Regions from separate parts of the uncultured Azonexus sp. genome, predicted to be linked through region 1. Evidence: riboswitches for the same ligand, from Rfam matches in the RefSeq annotation. Region 1 holds a riboswitch; each other region holds the start of a gene.
The links. A riboswitch is a leader RNA that binds a small molecule or an ion and turns the genes downstream of it on or off. The one in region 1 is predicted to bind cobalamin.

Region 1 (4,205 bases):
CGGGGCGTCTTGCGGCAACTGCGGTGCAGCGTTGATCATTGACTCGAACAAGGCCAGCGGGCGGCGGCTCGGTGTAAAGCTGCCGCCGGCGACATGATGGGGAAAATCAGGCATGCGCGAATTCCTTGGCAAGTAGCGGGTTCAGGCGTGATGGCTGGCGCGCTGGCACAAGCGGAAGGCGAGGTCGTCGCGCTCGCGGGCCAGGCGCTCGCACTCGCGGTGCGCGGCGCAGATGGTCTTGTCCATGTGCCAGACGCGCTGGGCGGCGACGATCAATTGTTCGTTGGCTTCCCGCAGTTCCATCAGTTGTTGGCCCAGTTCGATGATGGCCTGGCCGGATTCGAGCTGGGCGATGCGCGCGCGCAGATTGCTGGATTGTGCTTCCAGCAAGGCGATGCGATTGGCTTGTTCGATGCTGCGGGCAGCATTGAGCGTGATCATCCGCTTCTGGCTGCTGCGGGCTTTCTGCAAGGCGCGGCGCAGGGCGGCGTTTTCTCTTTCCAGGGCACTCTGCGGCTCGCCAGGTTCCTTTTCGAGGATGGCGCGGTTTTCAAGCGGGGCAAGCATGGTGTAACTCCTGGCGCTGACCCAGGCGTTGGCTGGCGCGTTCGCACAATTCACGGGTTTCATGATCGATGTCCTGGTCGCACAGGTGCTCAAGCAGTCGTGCCGCGTGCAGCGCGGATTGACGACACCCAGTCTCTTCGTGGATCAGGACCAGGCTGAGGGTGGCGGCCCAGATGTCGCTTTTCGGCATGGCTTTCTCCTCAGAAACCGGCGCCGGCCAGCATCAGCCAGAGCAGGGTGGCGGCGATACCGGTATGGATCAACAGACTGTTCATGTGGCACCTCGCATGAGTGAGAATGGTTCTTAATATACGTGAATGGCAAATTAAGTCAAACAAGAATTATTTCGTTTTGTGACAATGTTATTTCCGGGTGGAGGGCGCCGGCGTGTGATCGGCGCCCTCCGGAGGAGCAGGCGGGGTCAGCGACCTGCTCCGGCTTGCTCGGTGGGGCTTACTTGGTCAGGATCAGCTTGCCTTGGCGGGTGATGCGCAGGCGGTACTCGCTGCCACTGTGGCGGATGCAGATTTCGTTGCATTCGCCAAACAGGGCTTTGCTGGCGATGCACTGGATCGCGCAGCTTGCGGTCCGGGCGGCGGCTTGTTCGGGCTTGAGACGCAAGGTCGGGCGCGGACCGTTGGCATGCAGGAACGGAATGCGCAGAGTCTGTTTGCTCGGTTCCATGATGGGCTCCTCGAGGGATTACATCCGGGTGGCGTAGTACTCGACCACACGCTGCAGGTCGAGTGGGAAGGGCGCCGCGTCGCCATCGGGCAGGTGGGTCAGGCGGGCGCAGGTCGTCGCGTCATCGAAGGCGATCCATTGCGGACGCTCCAGCGCCGGCTCTTCGAGCGTGGCGCGCACCAGATCGATCTTGCGTCCGGCCTCGGTCGGGCCGAAGGCGTCGCCGATGCGCAGGCGGATCGAGGGAATGGTCACGCGCTTGCCGTTGAGCTGGAAATGACCGTGGCTGACCAGTTGGCGGGCGGCCGGAATGGTCGGCGCGAAACCTGCGCGGAAGACCATGTTGTCGAGGCGGCGTTCGAGCAGTTCGACCAGCTTGTTGCCGGTGGCGCCGCGATCCTTCTTGGCATCGGCGACGGCGCGGCGTAGCTGGCGTTCGCTCAGACCGTAGTTGTAGCGCAGCTTCTGTTTTTCCATCAGTTGCAGGCCGAATTCGGACTTGCGCGAGGTGACTTTGCGGGCGCCGTGCTGGCCGGGCGGCTGGTTGCGTTCCTGCATCGACTTGCGCGACAGCCCCGGCAGATCGACGCCGAGGGCGCGCAGGACTTTGAGGCGGGGGCCGGTATAACGGGACATGATTACTCTCTCTCGTACTGTGATTGATGTCAGTGGGTCTGGCAGCCGGGGTGGGCCAGCGGGTAGCAATCGACCGGAACCGAAGCGGGGTGGCAGTGCACCGCCTCCCAGCCACCGAGGACTTCCTGCAGCGTGCTCTTCAGGTAGGGATTGAGTTCGGCGCTGTCAGCCACGCTGCGCAGATGAGTGCGCAAGGCTTCGGTCTTGTGGAAGGTGGCGCCGCGCAGGGCTGACGAGGACAACAGGTGGATGACGGCAGCCAGCCTGAGTTCGAGGGGCATGTCGGCGTGTTCCATGAGGGGCGCTCCAGTCGGTTCGGGGAAACTGGCTGGCTGGCCGGAAACGCGGCTTGCTGGCTAATGAATGAGAATTATTGTTAATAATTCATTTGGCGTCAAGCGTCTTTTTCGCAGGCTGTGCTAACATCCACTCGTTGGTGCTCGCGCTTGCCTCGGCCGGCGCGGTTAAACGGGAAGCTGGGAGATTGGCCGTCAGGCAGCTCCAACCAGCGCTGCCCCCGCAACGGTAAGTGGATGGACGTCCGCGTCCAGTTTTCACCCTGCAGCCACTGGCGATGCAACGCATCCCGGGAAGGCGGTGAAGGCAAGATCCACCAGCCCGGATACCGGCCAACAGGGTGGTCCGCGCATGCGCCGGGCCGTAATGCCTGATGTCGACGGGGAGGTCGGCAGGGCGTCATTTTGGAACTTCTTCCCATGTCAAAAATCCCCACGCGTGTGGCGGCGTGCGCCGTGTTCACGGCGGCTGCCTGTTTTTCCCCGCTTTCCCTGGCCCACGGCAACCACACCCACGGTCACGGCAATGTCCAGGTCAGTATTGATGGTGCGGCGCTGACGGTGCGCCTCGATGTGCCGCTCGAAGCCTATCTTGGCTACGACTACCCGCCCCGCAACGAAAAACAGCAGCAGGTCTGGCAGGCCTTCGTCGAACGTGTTGCCGACCCGTTGCGCTTCGTCGAGCCGCCGGCAGAAGCCCAGTGCAAGCTGAGTGGCAGTCGCACCGAACCGGCGCTGGGCGAGGTCGTCGATCCCAAGGTCGATATTGCCAACCTGGTGCACGAAATCCGCTTCGAGTGCGCGCAGCCCGAAGCGCTCAAGTCGCTGAGCTTCAGCGCCTTCCGTGACCACCCGGGGCTCAAGCAGTTGCGGGTCCGCCTGGAGCGGGCCGGCGCGAAAAAGACCCAGACCATCCGTCCGCGTTTCCCGGCGCTGGTGTTCTGATGCTGGAGGCCGGCTTTACCCAACTCACCCAGTTGCTGCTGACGCCGATTCTCTGGCTGCTGGCGGCGGCGCTGGTCTACGCCTTGTGGATGAGCGGCGCCGTGCTGGTCGAGGCCTGGCAACGGCGTTCGCCGGCCTTCCGCAGTCTGCCCGACGCACCGGAACTGGCGTTCGACGAGATCGAGTTGATCGTCCTGCGCCGGCTTGAGCCGCTGCGCCTGCTCAGCCGGGTGACGCCGATGCTCGGTCTGATCGCCACCATGATCCCGCTCGGCCCGGCGCTGCATGGGGTTGCCAGCGGCAACGGCAGTGCTGCGCTGGCGGTGTTCAGCGACGCCTTTGCCGGCGTCGTGCTGGCGCTGACGGCGGCGGCCATCGGCCTGGTCCTGTATTCCCTACGCCGTCGCTGGCTGCTCGGCGAACTGCTGGCCATCCGCAAGCGCCGGGAGGGCCTGGCGTGAGCCTCAAGCATTTCAACATCCTGGAAGAGGATGACGACGACCCGATGCTCTCGTCGATCAACCTGGTCGATGTCTTTCTCGTTCTGGTCGTCGCCCTGCTGGCGGCGGTCAACCTGTCGTCGGCTGGCGATCCGGGGGCGCCGGTGGAACTGGCGATTCCGGAAAACGGCCAGGAAATCCGCTACCAGGGCACCGGCGACAGCGGCGAAGGAGAGGGCGTGCGGGCCGGCGTTGCCTACCGCTTGCGCGACGGCAGCATCATCTACGTTCCGGAAGACGGCCCGGCCACCAAGCCATGATGCGCTGGCTGGGATGGCTGCTGCTCGCCTGCCTGGCGGGTGCTGCGCAGGCGCGCGAACTGTTGTGGGTGACCGCCGACATCACGCCCAAGGCCCGCACCGCCCTGGTCGAACGCCTGGCGCAGGCGAATGGCTGGCGTTTCCGGCATTTCGATACGCCGCTGACCCTGCCGGAGAGCGAACGCCCGGCGCAGCGCCGGCGCCTGCTGGCGGCGGCCACCAGTGCCGACATGCTGTGGGTCGATGCGCCGCATGCGATGCCGCAGGCACTGCTGGCCGACATGCTGCCGGCTGGCGCGGTCAAAGTGCCGGTGATC
Region 2 (4,205 bases), on a different contig from region 1:
CATCGGTGGCGGCCTGGAAATCGCCGGCGCCTGCGACCTGCGCATCGCCGGCGAAAGCGCGCGCTTCGGCGCACCGATCAACAAGCTCGGCTTCTCGATGTACCCGGGCGAAATGGAAGGCCTGCTACGTCTTGCCGGGCCGGCGGTGGTCAAGGAAATCCTGCTCGAAGGGCGCATCCTGAACGCCCGCGAAGCCTATGAAAAAGGCCTGCTGACGCGCGTTGTCGCCGACCCGCAGGTCATCGACGAAGCCTATGCCACAGCCCGCCGCATCGGCCACGGCGCCCCGCTGGTCGCTGCCTGGCACAAGCAATGGATCCACCGCCTGCTCGACGGCCGCCCGTTGACCGACGAAGAAAAAACCGCGTCCTTCGCCTTCCTCGACACCGAGGACTACCGGGAAGGGCTGGCGGCTTTCCTGGAAAAGCGCAAACCGGTGTTCAAGGCGCGCTGATCAGCTACCGAAAACGGTGTGCAGCATCTTCGCCGAGAGCAGGATCAGCACACCGGCAAACACCTTCTTCAGGGTTGCCACCGGCAGCCGATGCGCCAGGCGGGCGCCCAGCGGCGCGGTGAACGTCGACACGGCGCTGACCAGCACCAGTGCCGGCAGATAGACGTAACCGATGGACCAGTCCGGCAGGCCGCTGCTGCCCCAGCCGTTGATCAGGTAACCGAGCGCCCCGGCCAGCGCAATCGGCAAGCCGATCGCCGCCGAAGTACCGATGGCGTGCTGCATCTTGACGTTGCACCAGGTCATGAACGGCACCGACAGCGAGCCGCCGCCGATCGCCACCAGCGCCGAGACCAGGCCGATGCCGCCACCGACGCCGACCATGCCGGCCTGACCGGGCAGTTCCCGGGTCGGCTTGGGTTTGACGTTGAGGATCATCTGCAGCGACACATAGGCCATGAAGCAGCCAAAGAAAATCGCCAGCGGCACGCTATCCACGCGCGAGGCGATGAAGGTGCCGCCGAAAGTACCGAGCAGGACACCCGGCGTAATGCCGCGCACGATGTCCCAACGCACCGCACCATGGGCATGATGCGCACGCAGACTGGAAATCGAAGTCATCACAATGGCCGCCATCGACGTCCCCAGCGCAACATGAACCAGATGCTCGCGGGGAAAGCCTTGCGCGGCAAACAGGGTGGTCAATACGGGGACCATGATGCCGCCGCCACCCACGCCGAGCAGACCGGCAAAAAACCCGACAAACGCGCCCAACAGCAGATAGGCCAGCAGCCACTCGATTTCCATCACCACCCTGCAAATGAAAACAGGTGGCAGAAGCTGCCACCTGTTTGGTAAAAGTCCCCGCGAGTGCCGTCAGGCCGGCATCCTGAACCTGGGTTCAGAGTGGCTGCTTTCCTTCCGCATCAGGCACATTCGACGAAGAACGCGCACAACAGCGGAGTCTTGGTCCGCAACCGATGCCAATCAGCATTGGTTCAAGGAATATATGGCCTTAACAAACACCGCAGGGAACACTCGGCGGGCAATCCCGCAGCGACTCAGAGATCCAGTTGCTGCTGGGGTGCCAGCACGGCATCGAGCCGTGCTCCCATGTCTTCGATTCTACGCTTCGTGTCGGTCGACGCAAGCGCTTCTTCGGCAGCCTCGCCAGCCGGCGCCGCCAGGCGTTCGTGGGCGATGTTCAGCGCGGCCATCACCGCCACGCGTTCGGCAATGGTGCTCTTGGTCTTCTGGGCGATTTCGCGCATCTTGTTGTCGACCAGATCGACCGCCGCCAGCAGCGCATCGCGCTCCTCCGGCCGGCAGGCAACGCGGTATTCGCGGCCCATGATCTTGACGTCGAGGAAATTCTGCTCGGCACTCATCTCAGGCATCCTCGGGCAGCTTGTCCATCAGGCCTTCCAGCCGCTCGCGGGCAGCCGTCATCGTCGAGCGCAAGTGCAGACGCTCGGCCTCGGCCGTGGCTATCTGGTTCTTCAGGACCTCGTTCTCGGCACGCAACTGGTGCACCAGGGCGACGACCTGATCGATCTTGGCTTCGAGCGCTTCGAATTCGCTATTCATGGCGCGCACTATAGAGGGACAAATACTGCCCGGTCAAGGACTAAGCAGCTATTTTCAAAGTGTTTTATCGGCTGTCGACGCCATTGGCATTCGCATCTCCCGGCCAGGCGCGCTAGAATGCGCGCCGTGTCAGGTGCTGCGCGCGGTTTTCACCAAGCGCAGTTAAACGGGAAAGCGGTGCGTCTCCAACGAGACCAAGCCGCTGCTGCCCCCGCAACGGTAAGCAAGTGCGGGCGTATCACGAAGCCACTGGGGAAACCTGGGAAGGCGATACGTCAAGACTTGCGAGCCCGGATACCGGCCTTGCACACCTAGCGGAAGTACCACGGGGTGGTGGTGCCGGTTCCAGACCAGCCCTCTCCCCTGCGGACTTTCTTGTCAATGCATTCCGGCATGCGGGGACGCCTGCCGGGAAGGGGAAATCCATGAATTCACGCCTCAAGCCGCTGGCGGTATTGCTACCGCTCGCTTTTTGCCAACCGCTGCAGGCCACGGAACAGCTTGCCAGCCTCGACACCATGGTGGTCACCGCGACACGCCAGCCGATGCGGGTCAGCGAAGTGCTGACCGATGTCAGCGTGATCGAGCGCAACGAGATCGAAGCCGCCGGCCACACCAATCTCGAACAGATCCTGGCCGCTCAGCCGGGCATACAGATCGTCGCCAACGGCAGTTGGGGTGCCAATTCCTCGTTGCTCATCCGCGGCACCAACGCCAAACATGTGCTGCTGCTGGTCGATGGCATGCGGGTGGGCTCGGCCACGTCGGGCGAACCCACCTGGTCACGCATTCCGGTCGCCCAGATCGAGCGCATCGAAATCATCCGCGGCCCAGCCTCCGCAATGTACGGCAGCGACGCCATCGGGGGCGTGGTCCAGATCTTCACCCGGCGCAGCGAGGAAGCCCTTCATCTTTCTGCCGAAGCCGGAGCCGGCAGCTACGGCACGCGCAATGGCAGCGCCAGCTTGTCCGGGAAGCGCAACGGCTGGCAGTACGGCGTGACCCTTTCGCATGAGACGACCGACGGCTTCAACAGTCGCCCGTGGACGGCGACAGCCAATCCCGACAAGGACGGTTTCCGCAACCAGGCGACCTCAGCACGGCTCGGCTATACCTTCGCCCCCGGACACGAACTGATGCTTTCCGCCCTGCACGCCGAAGGTCGCAACAGCTACGACGGCACCGGCGTGACGGTCGACTGGGTCAATCAGACCAGAAACGGCAACGCCTCGCTGGTACTGAAAAACCGGCTGACCAGCGCCTGGAACAGCACATTGACCGTCGGGCGCAGCATCGATCACTCGAAAAATCTGCGCAATGGTCTGCGCAACAGTCAATTCAACACCGAGCAGGATATGTACGCCTGGCAGAACGATCTGAGCGGCAGCCTGGGCAATTTCCTGATCGGCTTCGAGCGTACCGAGCAAGCCATCAATACCTCGGGCAATTACCCCAAAACCCAACGCCGCAACGACGCGGTCCAGCTGGGCTGGAACCGTGGATTCGGCGCCCATCGCCTACAGGCCAGCACCCGCTACGACGACGACTCGCTGTTCGGTGACAAGACCACCGGCTCGCTGGCCTATGGCTATCGTTTCTCGAACAACTGGCGAGCCAGCGCGAGCGTTGGCACCGCCTTCAAGGCGCCGACCTTCAACGAACTGTACTACCCGCTGACCGGAACCTTCGTCGGCAACCCGGCCGTGCAGCCCGAGTCGGCGATCAATCGCGAGCTGTCGATTCACTATGAAGCCGGGAATCAGGCCATCTCGTTGACCTGGTACCTGAACCGGGTCAAGGACATGATTGCCTGGACCCGGGTCGGCGCCCTGAACCAGCCCACGAACATCGATTCCGCCAGACTTGAGGGTGCGACACTCAGCTGGCAGGGCAAGCTCAGCAGCCTGGATCTTCAGGCCAGCTACGACTGGCTTGACGCGATTGACCGTCGCAACGACCGTCAGCTTGCCAGGCGTGCCCGGCACTCGGCCGCCATCTCGGTCGGCCAGACGCTGGACCGCTGGGACTGGCGTGCCGAAATGCTGGGTAGCGGCAAGCGCTACGAGTATTCCGGAACGACCAGAGTGGAACTGGACGGCTACGCGCTGACCAATCTCTACGCTGCCTACCGTTTTGCCCCGGAATGGAGCATTTTTGCCCGCGT
Region 3 (4,205 bases), on a different contig from region 1:
AGGTCGGCGACCATGACTTCGTCCCACAGGTCGAGCGCCTTGAGGTCGCGCACCAGCGCTTCGTTGACCACGGTGAATTCGCCGGACAGGTTGGATTTGACGTAGAGGTTCTGGTAGGCCGGCTCGATGCTGGCGGAGACGCCGACGATGTTGGAGATGGTCGCGGTCGGCGCGATGGCGACGCAGTTGGAGTTGCGCATGCCGTAACGGGCGATGCGTTGTTTCAGCGCGTCCCAGTCGAGACGGCTGTCACGGTTGAGTTCGACCGCCTCGCCGCGCCCGGCTTCGAGCAGCGCGATGCTTTCGTGCGGCAGGATGCCGCGATCCCACAGGCTGCCGGTGAAGCTGGAATAGCGGCCGCGCTCCTGCGCCAATTCGGTCGATGCCCAATAGGCCTGGTAGCAGACGGCTTCCATGCTGCGGTCGGCGAATTCGACGGCTTCCGGCGAGGCGTAGGCGATGCCGAGTTGGTAGAGGCAATCGGCAAAACCCATGATGCCCATGCCGACCGGGCGGTGGCGCAGGTTGGCGTTGCGCGCCTTGGGCGTCGCGTAGAAGTTGATGTCGACGACGTTGTCGAGCATGCGCATGGCGGTGCTCACGGTGCGCGCCAGCTTTTCCCGGTCGAGCTGGTCGTCCTTGAGATGCGCCAGCAGATTGACCGAGCCGAGGTTGCACACCGCCGTTTCCGAACCCGAGGTGTTCAGCGTGATCTCGGTGCACAGGTTGCTCGAATGGACGACGCCGACGTGCTGCTGCGGCGAGCGCAGGTTGCAGGCGTCCTTGAAGGTGATCCACGGGTGCCCGGTCTCGAACAGCATGGTCAGCATCTTGCGCCACAGTTGCACGGCCGGCACTTTCTTGTGCAGCTTCAACTGGCCGGCGGCGGCCTTGGCTTCGTAGGCTTCATACGCCTCGACGAAGGCGCGGCCGGATTTCTCGTGCAGGTCGGGCGTATCGACCGGCGAGAACAGCGTCCAGTCAGCACCGGCGATCACACGCTGCATGAACAGGTCGGGAATCCAGTTGGCGGTGTTCATGTCGTGCGTGCGGCGGCGCTCGTCGCCGGTGTTCTTGCGCAGTTCCAGGAATTCCTCGATGTCCAGGTGCCAGGTTTCCAGGTAGGCGCAGACGGCGCCCTTGCGCTTGCCGCCCTGGTTCACGGCGACTGCCGTATCGTTGACTACTTTGAGGAAGGGAATCACGCCCTGGCTCTGGCCGTTGGTGCCCTTGATGCGGCTGCCCAGCGCGCGCACCGGCGTCCAGTCGTTGCCCAGCCCGCCGGCGTATTTCTGCAACAGCGCGTTTTCCTTGATCGACTGGTAGATACCGTCGAGGTCGTCGGCCACCGTGGTCAGGTAGCAGGAAGAAAGCTGCGAATGCAGGGTGCCGCTGTTGAACAGGGTCGGCGTCGAACACATGAAATCGAAGCTGGAAATCAGGTCGTAAAACTCGATGGCGCGCGCTTCGCGGTCGATTTCGTTCAATGCCAGGCCCATCGCCACGCGCATGAAGAAAAGCTGCGGCGTTTCGATGCGGCGGCCGTCGATGTGCAGGAAATAGCGGTCGTACAGCGTCTGCAGGCCGAGGTAGCCGAACAACTGGTTGCGCTCGGGCTTGAGTGCGGCGGCCAGGCGGTCGAGGTCGTAATCCTTGAGGCGCGGGTCGAGCAGTTCGGCAATCACGCCGCGTTCGACGAAGACCGGGAAATAAGCCGCTTCGACGGCCTCATTCTGCGCCGCTTCCGGCCCGGCCGCTTCCTCGACCAGGCTGGCCAGCAGCAGGCGGGCGGTGGCGTAGTCGTAGCCGGGTTCGCGCTCGATCAGCGTGCGCGCAGCGAGCACCAGCGCCTGCTTGACGTCGGCCAGCGCAACGCCGTCGTACAGGTTCTTCAGCGCGTGGTCGAGGATGGTCCGCGGCGAAACGCCCTCGCCCAGCCCGGCACACGCCGTTTCGCAGGTTTTCAGCAAGCCGGCGACATCGAGCGGCCGGCGCTCGCCATCGACCGTCACATGCAGTTCGGGCACGCCCTGGACTTCGGCCAGCGCGGCCCGCTCGGCGGCGCGTCGTTCGCGGTAGAGCACGTAGGCGCGGGCGACGTCGTGCTCGCCGGAGCGCATCAGCGCCAGTTCGACCTGGTCCTGGATGTCCTCGATATGCACCCGGCCACCGTCCGGCAGGCGGCGGGTCAGCGAACGCACGACCGTTTCGGTGAGCCGCGCGACCAGTTCGCGCACCCGCGACGAGGTCGCGCTCTGGCTCCCCTCGACCGCCAGGAAAGCCTTGGTCAGGGCGACGGAAATCTTCTCGGGATGGAATTCGACGACCGCGCCATGACGGCGGATCACCTGCAGCGCGGCGGCACTGTGGGCGGACAGGTCGGAAATGTGCGCGAGGACGTTCGAGGACACGGCAATGCTCCGGTTCGGGGGGCGGAACATGGCTGGCGCGTGACGCGACCGCGCAGCGCTGTGCCGACGGACGGCGACAACGGACAAGCACGGACGACAGGAGACGAAACGCTCACGCAAAACCTCTCACCAGGGACACCCCGCCCCAAAGGAAAATGAAAAGGACACGTTGCGGCAGGTCTCCTGGCTCCCGGCTCAACGCGTTTCACCCGCCTTCCCGGACGCATCCAGTGGCATGGGGTGGCGAAACGCTCGCCGGTTACAGTTGCGGGGGCAGCCCCGGGATTCGGATCGTCAGATCCGGCACCGGATTCCCGTTTTAATCCCCTTGCGGGGAACCATCAACGGCGCACACTTTATGACAAGGCAGGACGAAGCGCAAGCAGGGAGCACTAAATAAGGCACGAAAACACAAGAACAACACTAGGGGTAGTAGAAACAAAGCGGATGAATCGCGCGCCGTCTCATGCGAAAATCCGCCCCCATGACTGCCCTCGCCTTCGTCGACCTGGAAACCACCGGCGCCACCGCCACCTCCGACCGCATCACCGAAATCGGCATCGTCGAGGTCGATGCCGACGGGACCGTGCGTGAGTGGCAGCAACTGGTCAATCCGGGCACCCATATTTCGCCATTCATCGAGAGCCTGACCGGCATCAGCAACGCCATGGTCGCCTCTGCCCCGCCCTTTGCAGAGGTCGCCGAAGATGTCCTGCGCCGGCTCAAGGGACGGCTGTTCATCGCCCACAACGCGCGCTTCGACTATGGCTTCCTGAAAAACGAATTCAAGCGCAGCGGCATCGAATTCCGCGCGCCGGTGCTGTGCACGGTCAAGCTGTCGCGCGCGCTCTACCCGGAATTCAAGCGCCACAGCCTGGACAGCCTGATCGAGCGCCACGGCCTGATCGCCAACGGTCGCCATCGGGCGCTGGCCGATGCCCAGCTGATCCATCAGTTCTGGCAAAGAATCCACGCCGAACGCAGCGGCGAGGACATCGACGCAGCGCTCAGGAAACTCAACACCTACCCCAGCCTGCCGCCGCATCTCGACCCCGCCGTCATCGACGAACTGCCGGAAACACCCGGCGTTTACCTGTTCTACGGCGAAGCCAGCGAACACGGCGAACTGCCGCTCTACATCGGCAAGGGCAAGAACATCCGCAGCCGGGTGCTGTCGCATTTTTCCGCCGACCATCGTTCGGCTCGTGAAATGACGCTGGCGCAGCAAACCCGGCGCATCGACTGGATCGAAACCGCAGGCGAAATTGGCGCCCTGCTGCGCGAAGCCGAGCTGGTGAAAACCCGCCAACCGACGCAGAACCGACAGTTACGGCGCAACGAAGAGGTGTGCACCTGGACCCTGATCGATGCCGGCGACGGCTGGCTGAAACCCGAACTGCGCCTCGCCGCCGACCTCGACTTCGGCATCGGCAACGCCTGCTACGGACTGTTCAAGAGCCCCCGCGAAGCCACGCAGACGCTGCGCAAACTGGTCGACGCCCACCAACTATGCGACATCCTCAGCGGACTCGACCGCCAGGTCGGCAACAAACCCTGCTTCGGCCACCAGACGCGCCGCTGCAAAGGCGGCTGTGTCGGCAAGGAGCCGTTGGCCAAGCACAGCATGCGACTGATGGGCGCGATGGTGACACTGAAACTCGCCAGCTGGCCCTTCCCCGGCCCGGCGATCATCCGTGAAGGCGACGAAGCGCACCTGATTGACGGCTGGCGCTACCTGGGCAGCGCCCGCAGCGACGACGAACTGCATGCGCTGCTGGAATTGAAGCGACCGCC
Region 4 (4,205 bases), on a different contig from region 1:
GGACCGATGCTTGTAAAAATAGTGCTGCGCGTGCTCGCGGTCATACTTGCGTGAAAACTCGAGTTCGATTGGTGCTTTCCCTGCCATGGCCTACTTCCTCCTTTAGGAAGCCCTATTGTCGGCGGTACTGTCTAAACAGATTCTTAACGCAGGCTAACGGCGGCCAGCCAGGGCCTGAGCTTTTCCCAGTCGAACGCCGCCTCGACCGAATCGGCCAGGCGGTCGAGATCAGCTTCGCGGCGGGCGGCGAAATCGACGCTGTCGACCTCGCCGGCACCGGCCCAGTTCAACAATGCAGCCAGGGCCTCGGGATGGTCGAAAACGCCGTGGCAGTAGGTGCCGAGCACCTGGTCGTCAGCCGAGATGGCGCCGTCGGCACGGCCATCGGCCAGCTGCACGGCGGCCCGTGTCAAGCCATCGCCCTGGGTGACGCCGAGGTGAATTTCGTAGCCGGTCATCGCCGGTTGTCCTTCGAGATGCAGATGACCGCTGACATTGCGCAACTGCTTTTCGCTTTCCAGCGTCGTGTCCACCGCCAGGAAACCGAGGCCCGCCGTCGTTCCCGGCTGTCCTTCGAGACCGAGCGGGTCGGCAATGCTGCGCCCGAGCATCTGGTAGCCGCCGCACAGGCCGATCACCTTGCCGCCGTAGCGCAAGTGGCGGGCGATGGCCTGATCGTGGCCGTGGGCGCGCAACCAGTCGAGGTCGGCACGCACTGCCTTGGAACCGGGCAGGACGATCAGGTCGGCCGGCGGCAAGGCTTCGCCCGGCGCGATCCAGCGGAAATCGACCTGCGGATGCAGGCGCAACGGATCGAGATCGTTGTGGTTGGAGGTGCGCGGGTAGGCCGGCGCGACGACGCGGATTCTTGCCGTTTTCTTGCCGTCGACCGTGGACGTCGCGATCGCGTCCTCGGCGTCGAGCATCAGCCCGTGCAGGTAGGGCAGCACACCGAGCACCGGCTTGCCGGTGCGCTGTTCGAGCCAGTCGAGACCGGGTTCAAGCAACGCAATGTCACCACGGAAACGATTGATGACGAAGCCGACGACGCGCGCCTGCTCGGACGCTGACAGCAGTTCCAGCGTACCGACCAGATGGGCGAAGACGCCTCCGCGGTCTATGTCGGCGACGATGATCACCGGGCAATCGACCGCCTCGGCAAAGCCCATGTTGGCGATGTCGCGGTCGCGCAGGTTGATCTCGGCCGGCGAGCCGGCGCCTTCGACCAGCACGCAGTCGTAGTGCGCGGTCAGCCGGCCCCAGGATTCGAGCACCGCGCCCATCGCCCGCGGCTTGTAGTCGTGGTAAGCCTTGGCGTCGAGGTCGGTGGCGACCTTGCCGTGGATGATCACCTGCGCCTTGCGGTCGGTGGTCGGCTTCAACAGCACCGGGTTGAAATCGGTATGCGGTTCGAGACCGCAGGCCAGCGCCTGCAGCGCCTGCGCCCGGCCGATCTCGCCGCCATCGACGGTGACCGCCGAATTGAGCGCCATGTTCTGCGGTTTGAACGGCGCCACGCGCACCCCGCGACGCTTGAGAATCCGGCACAGCGCCGCGACCAGCGTCGATTTGCCGGCGTCGGACGTCGTTCCCTGAACCATCAGCGCGTTGCCTATCATGCGTGCAAACCCGTGAAAAAAGGCCGTAATTATGGCACCATCGCTGCCTTCCGATGCGAATCGGAAACTTGTCTCCCGGTGCCTTCCGGCTTTGCCGGCAGGAGAATCGGGAAGGCGGTGCGATTCCGCCACGTGCCCAACGCTGTGAGGATGACGGGCGATGCACAGGCCACTGCTGCGGCGGGAAGGCGCATCGTCCGGGTGAATCCGAGTCAGAAGACCGGCCGGGAGACGTAATTCGGCACCGTGGACGGGTGCCTTCGCGTTTCCAGAAGGGGAATCCATGGAAAACCAGCACGCTTTTTCCGACGCCGAACGGGCCGCCGTCTATCACGCCATTTTCAGCCGCCGCGACGTGCGCGGCCAGTTCCTGCCCGACCCGGTCGCCGACGAGCAACTCGCGCGCATCCTGATGGCGGCGCACCACGCGCCATCGGTCGGTTTCATGCAGCCGTGGAATTTCCTCGTCGTCCGCTCGGCGGACGTGAAACAGCGGGTTCATGACATCTTCCGCGAGGCCAATGCCGAAGCCGAGCGGATGTTCCCCGACGAGAAGCGCGAGATCTACAGCAAGCTCAAGCTGCAGGGCATCCTCGACGCGCCGGTCAACCTGTGCATCACCTGCGACCGCTCGCGCAGCGGCCCGGTGGTGCTCGGCCGCACGCACATGCCGACCATGGACCTGTACAGCAGCGTGTGCGCCGTGCAGAACCTGTGGCTGGCCGCCCGCGCCGAGGGCCTCGGCGTCGGCTGGGTCAGCATCTTCCACGAGAAGGCGCTGCAGGACGCGCTCGGCATTCCGCATCACATCGTGCCGATTGCCTATCTGTGCATCGGCCACGTCAGCCATTTCAACGACCGTCCCGAACTGGAGAAAGCCGGCTGGCTGCCGCGCCTGCCGGCCGCCGACCTGCTCTATTTCGAACAATGGGGGAGCAGCGACCCCAAGCGGGAAGACAGCCTGAGCGCCACACTGGCCGACATGCACCGGATTGCCCAGGAACAGGGGCGCTTCCCCGGATGACCCTGATCGACGGCCCCTTCGCCATGCCGCTGGCGGCGCTCGCCGCCGTGCTGCTCGACCGCCTGTTCGGCGAAGTCCGGCGCTTTCACCCGCTGGTCGGCTTCGGCACGCTGGCGGCAGCGATCGAAAAACGACTGAACCGGCGCACGATTCCCGGCGGCGTGCTCGGCTGGGCGCTGGCGGTGCTGCCCTGGGTGGCGCTGGCACTGGCTTTACGGCCATTGGCGCCGTTCGCGGTCGACGTACTGCTGCTCTATTTTTCGCTCGGCGCGCGCAGCCTGTGCGAACACGCAGAAGCGGTCGCCCGGCCGCTGAGCGAGGGACGCCTTGATGAGGCGCGGCAGCGCGTCGGCTGGATTGTTTCCCGCGATACCGCAGCACTCGACGAGGCCGGCGTCGCCAAGGCCGGCGTCGAATCGGTGCTGGAAAACGGCAACGACGCGATCTTCGGCGCGCTGTTCTGGTTCGCCCTGCTCGGCGGCCCCGGCGCCCTGCTGTTCCGGCTGGCCAACACGCTCGATGCGATGTGGGGCTACCGGACCGAGCGCTACAACCTGTACGGCCGCTGGGCCGCCCGCGTTGACGATGCGCTCAACTGGCTGCCGGCCCGGCTGACCGCGCTGACTTACGCCCTGCTCGGCCGCTGGCGCGACGCGCTGGCTTGCTGGCGCGCCCAGGCGCCCGGCTGGGAGAGCCCGAACGCCGGCCCGGTGATGGCGGCGGGCGCTGGCAGCCTCGGCGTACAGTGCGGCGGCGCCGCCATCTACCACGGCCGCGAGGAAATCCGCCCACCGCTCGGCTGCGGCCCGGCGCCGGTCGCCGCCGACCTCGGCCGGGCGATCACGCTGATCCGGCGCAGCCTGTGGCTGTGGCTGGCCGTCCTTTTCCTGATCGGAGCCCTGCATGCTTGACCATGGCGGCCGCCTGCGCGAAGCCGCGGCCCACTACGACATCCCGCTCGCCGACTGGCTCGATCTGTCCACCGGCATCAACCCGCAGGGCTGGCCGGTGCCGCCGCTGCCGGCCGCAGTCTGGCAACGCCTGCCGGAAGACAACGACGGCCTGGAGGCCGCCGCTGCCGCCTACTACGGCAATAGCAACCTCCTGCCGGTCGCGGGTTCGCAGGCCGCCATCCAGTGGTTGCCGGCGCTGCTGCCGCGCGCCGCCGTGGCCTGCATCGCGCCGCTCTACAACGAACACCCGCAGGCCTGGCAGCGCGCCGGCCACAAGCTGCGCTTCCTGCAGAACGCGACGCTGCCGCGCGCGCTGGCGGCGGCGACGCCCTACGTGCTGCTGTGCAACCCGAACAACCCGACCGCCGACCGCCACCCGCGCGAACTGGCGGTCGACGCCGCGGCGCAACTGAAAAAGCGCGGCGGCTGGCTGATCGTCGACGAAGCCTTCATCGACGCCACGCCCGAGCACAGCCTGACGCCGCTGGCCGGCACGGCGGACGCGCCGAACCTGATCGTCTTCCGTTCGCTGGGCAAGTTCTTCGGCCTGGCCGGGCTGCGCGTCGGTTTCCTGTTCGCTGCCCCCGAACTGCTGACAAAGATGGCCGA

Region 2: it holds a riboswitch for cobalamin, as region 1 does, so the genes downstream of both, Q0799_RS03920 (TonB-dependent receptor) here and Q0799_RS05490 (DUF2796 domain-containing protein) in region 1, are expected to answer to the same signal.
Region 3: it holds a riboswitch for cobalamin, as region 1 does, so the genes downstream of both, Q0799_RS00920 (ribonucleoside-diphosphate reductase subunit alpha) here and Q0799_RS05490 (DUF2796 domain-containing protein) in region 1, are expected to answer to the same signal.
Region 4: it holds a riboswitch for cobalamin, as region 1 does, so the genes downstream of both, bluB (5,6-dimethylbenzimidazole synthase) here and Q0799_RS05490 (DUF2796 domain-containing protein) in region 1, are expected to answer to the same signal.

What each region holds. Positions count from the first base shown of each region.
Region 1 covers NZ_CALJNI010000006.1:17,839-22,043, reverse strand. The annotation lists gene Q0799_RS05520 (DUF2325 domain-containing protein) at 1-114, opposite strand, end outside; gene Q0799_RS05515 (hypothetical protein) at 142-567, opposite strand; gene Q0799_RS05510 (hypothetical protein) at 551-757, opposite strand; gene Q0799_RS05505 (hemin uptake protein HemP) at 1,021-1,251, opposite strand; gene rpsD (30S ribosomal protein S4) at 1,270-1,887, opposite strand; gene Q0799_RS05495 (hypothetical protein) at 1,917-2,183, opposite strand; cobalamin riboswitch at 2,305-2,536, shown strand; gene Q0799_RS05490 (DUF2796 domain-containing protein) at 2,604-3,128, shown strand; gene Q0799_RS05485 (hypothetical protein) at 3,128-3,589, shown strand; gene Q0799_RS05480 (DUF2149 domain-containing protein) at 3,586-3,888, shown strand; gene cobN (cobaltochelatase subunit CobN) at 3,885-4,205, shown strand, end outside.
Region 2 covers NZ_CALJNI010000004.1:243,304-247,508, reverse strand. The annotation lists gene Q0799_RS03945 (enoyl-CoA hydratase-related protein) at 1-454, shown strand, start outside; gene Q0799_RS03940 (sulfite exporter TauE/SafE family protein) at 455-1,261, opposite strand; RNA gene ssrS (6S RNA) at 1,312-1,491, opposite strand; gene Q0799_RS03930 (cell division protein ZapA) at 1,516-1,842, opposite strand; gene Q0799_RS03925 (hypothetical protein) at 1,844-2,041, opposite strand; cobalamin riboswitch at 2,156-2,362, shown strand; gene Q0799_RS03920 (TonB-dependent receptor) at 2,467-4,205, shown strand, end outside.
Region 3 covers NZ_CALJNI010000001.1:198,695-202,899, reverse strand. The annotation lists gene Q0799_RS00920 (ribonucleoside-diphosphate reductase subunit alpha) at 1-2,411, opposite strand, end outside; cobalamin riboswitch at 2,567-2,769, opposite strand; gene Q0799_RS00915 (3'-5' exonuclease family protein) at 2,896-4,205, shown strand, end outside.
Region 4 covers NZ_CALJNI010000008.1:161,589-165,793, forward strand. The annotation lists gene Q0799_RS06730 (class I SAM-dependent methyltransferase) at 1-87, opposite strand, end outside; gene Q0799_RS06735 (cobyric acid synthase) at 144-1,619, opposite strand; cobalamin riboswitch at 1,679-1,863, shown strand; gene bluB (5,6-dimethylbenzimidazole synthase) at 1,903-2,643, shown strand; gene cbiB (adenosylcobinamide-phosphate synthase CbiB) at 2,640-3,554, shown strand; gene cobD (threonine-phosphate decarboxylase CobD) at 3,547-4,205, shown strand, end outside.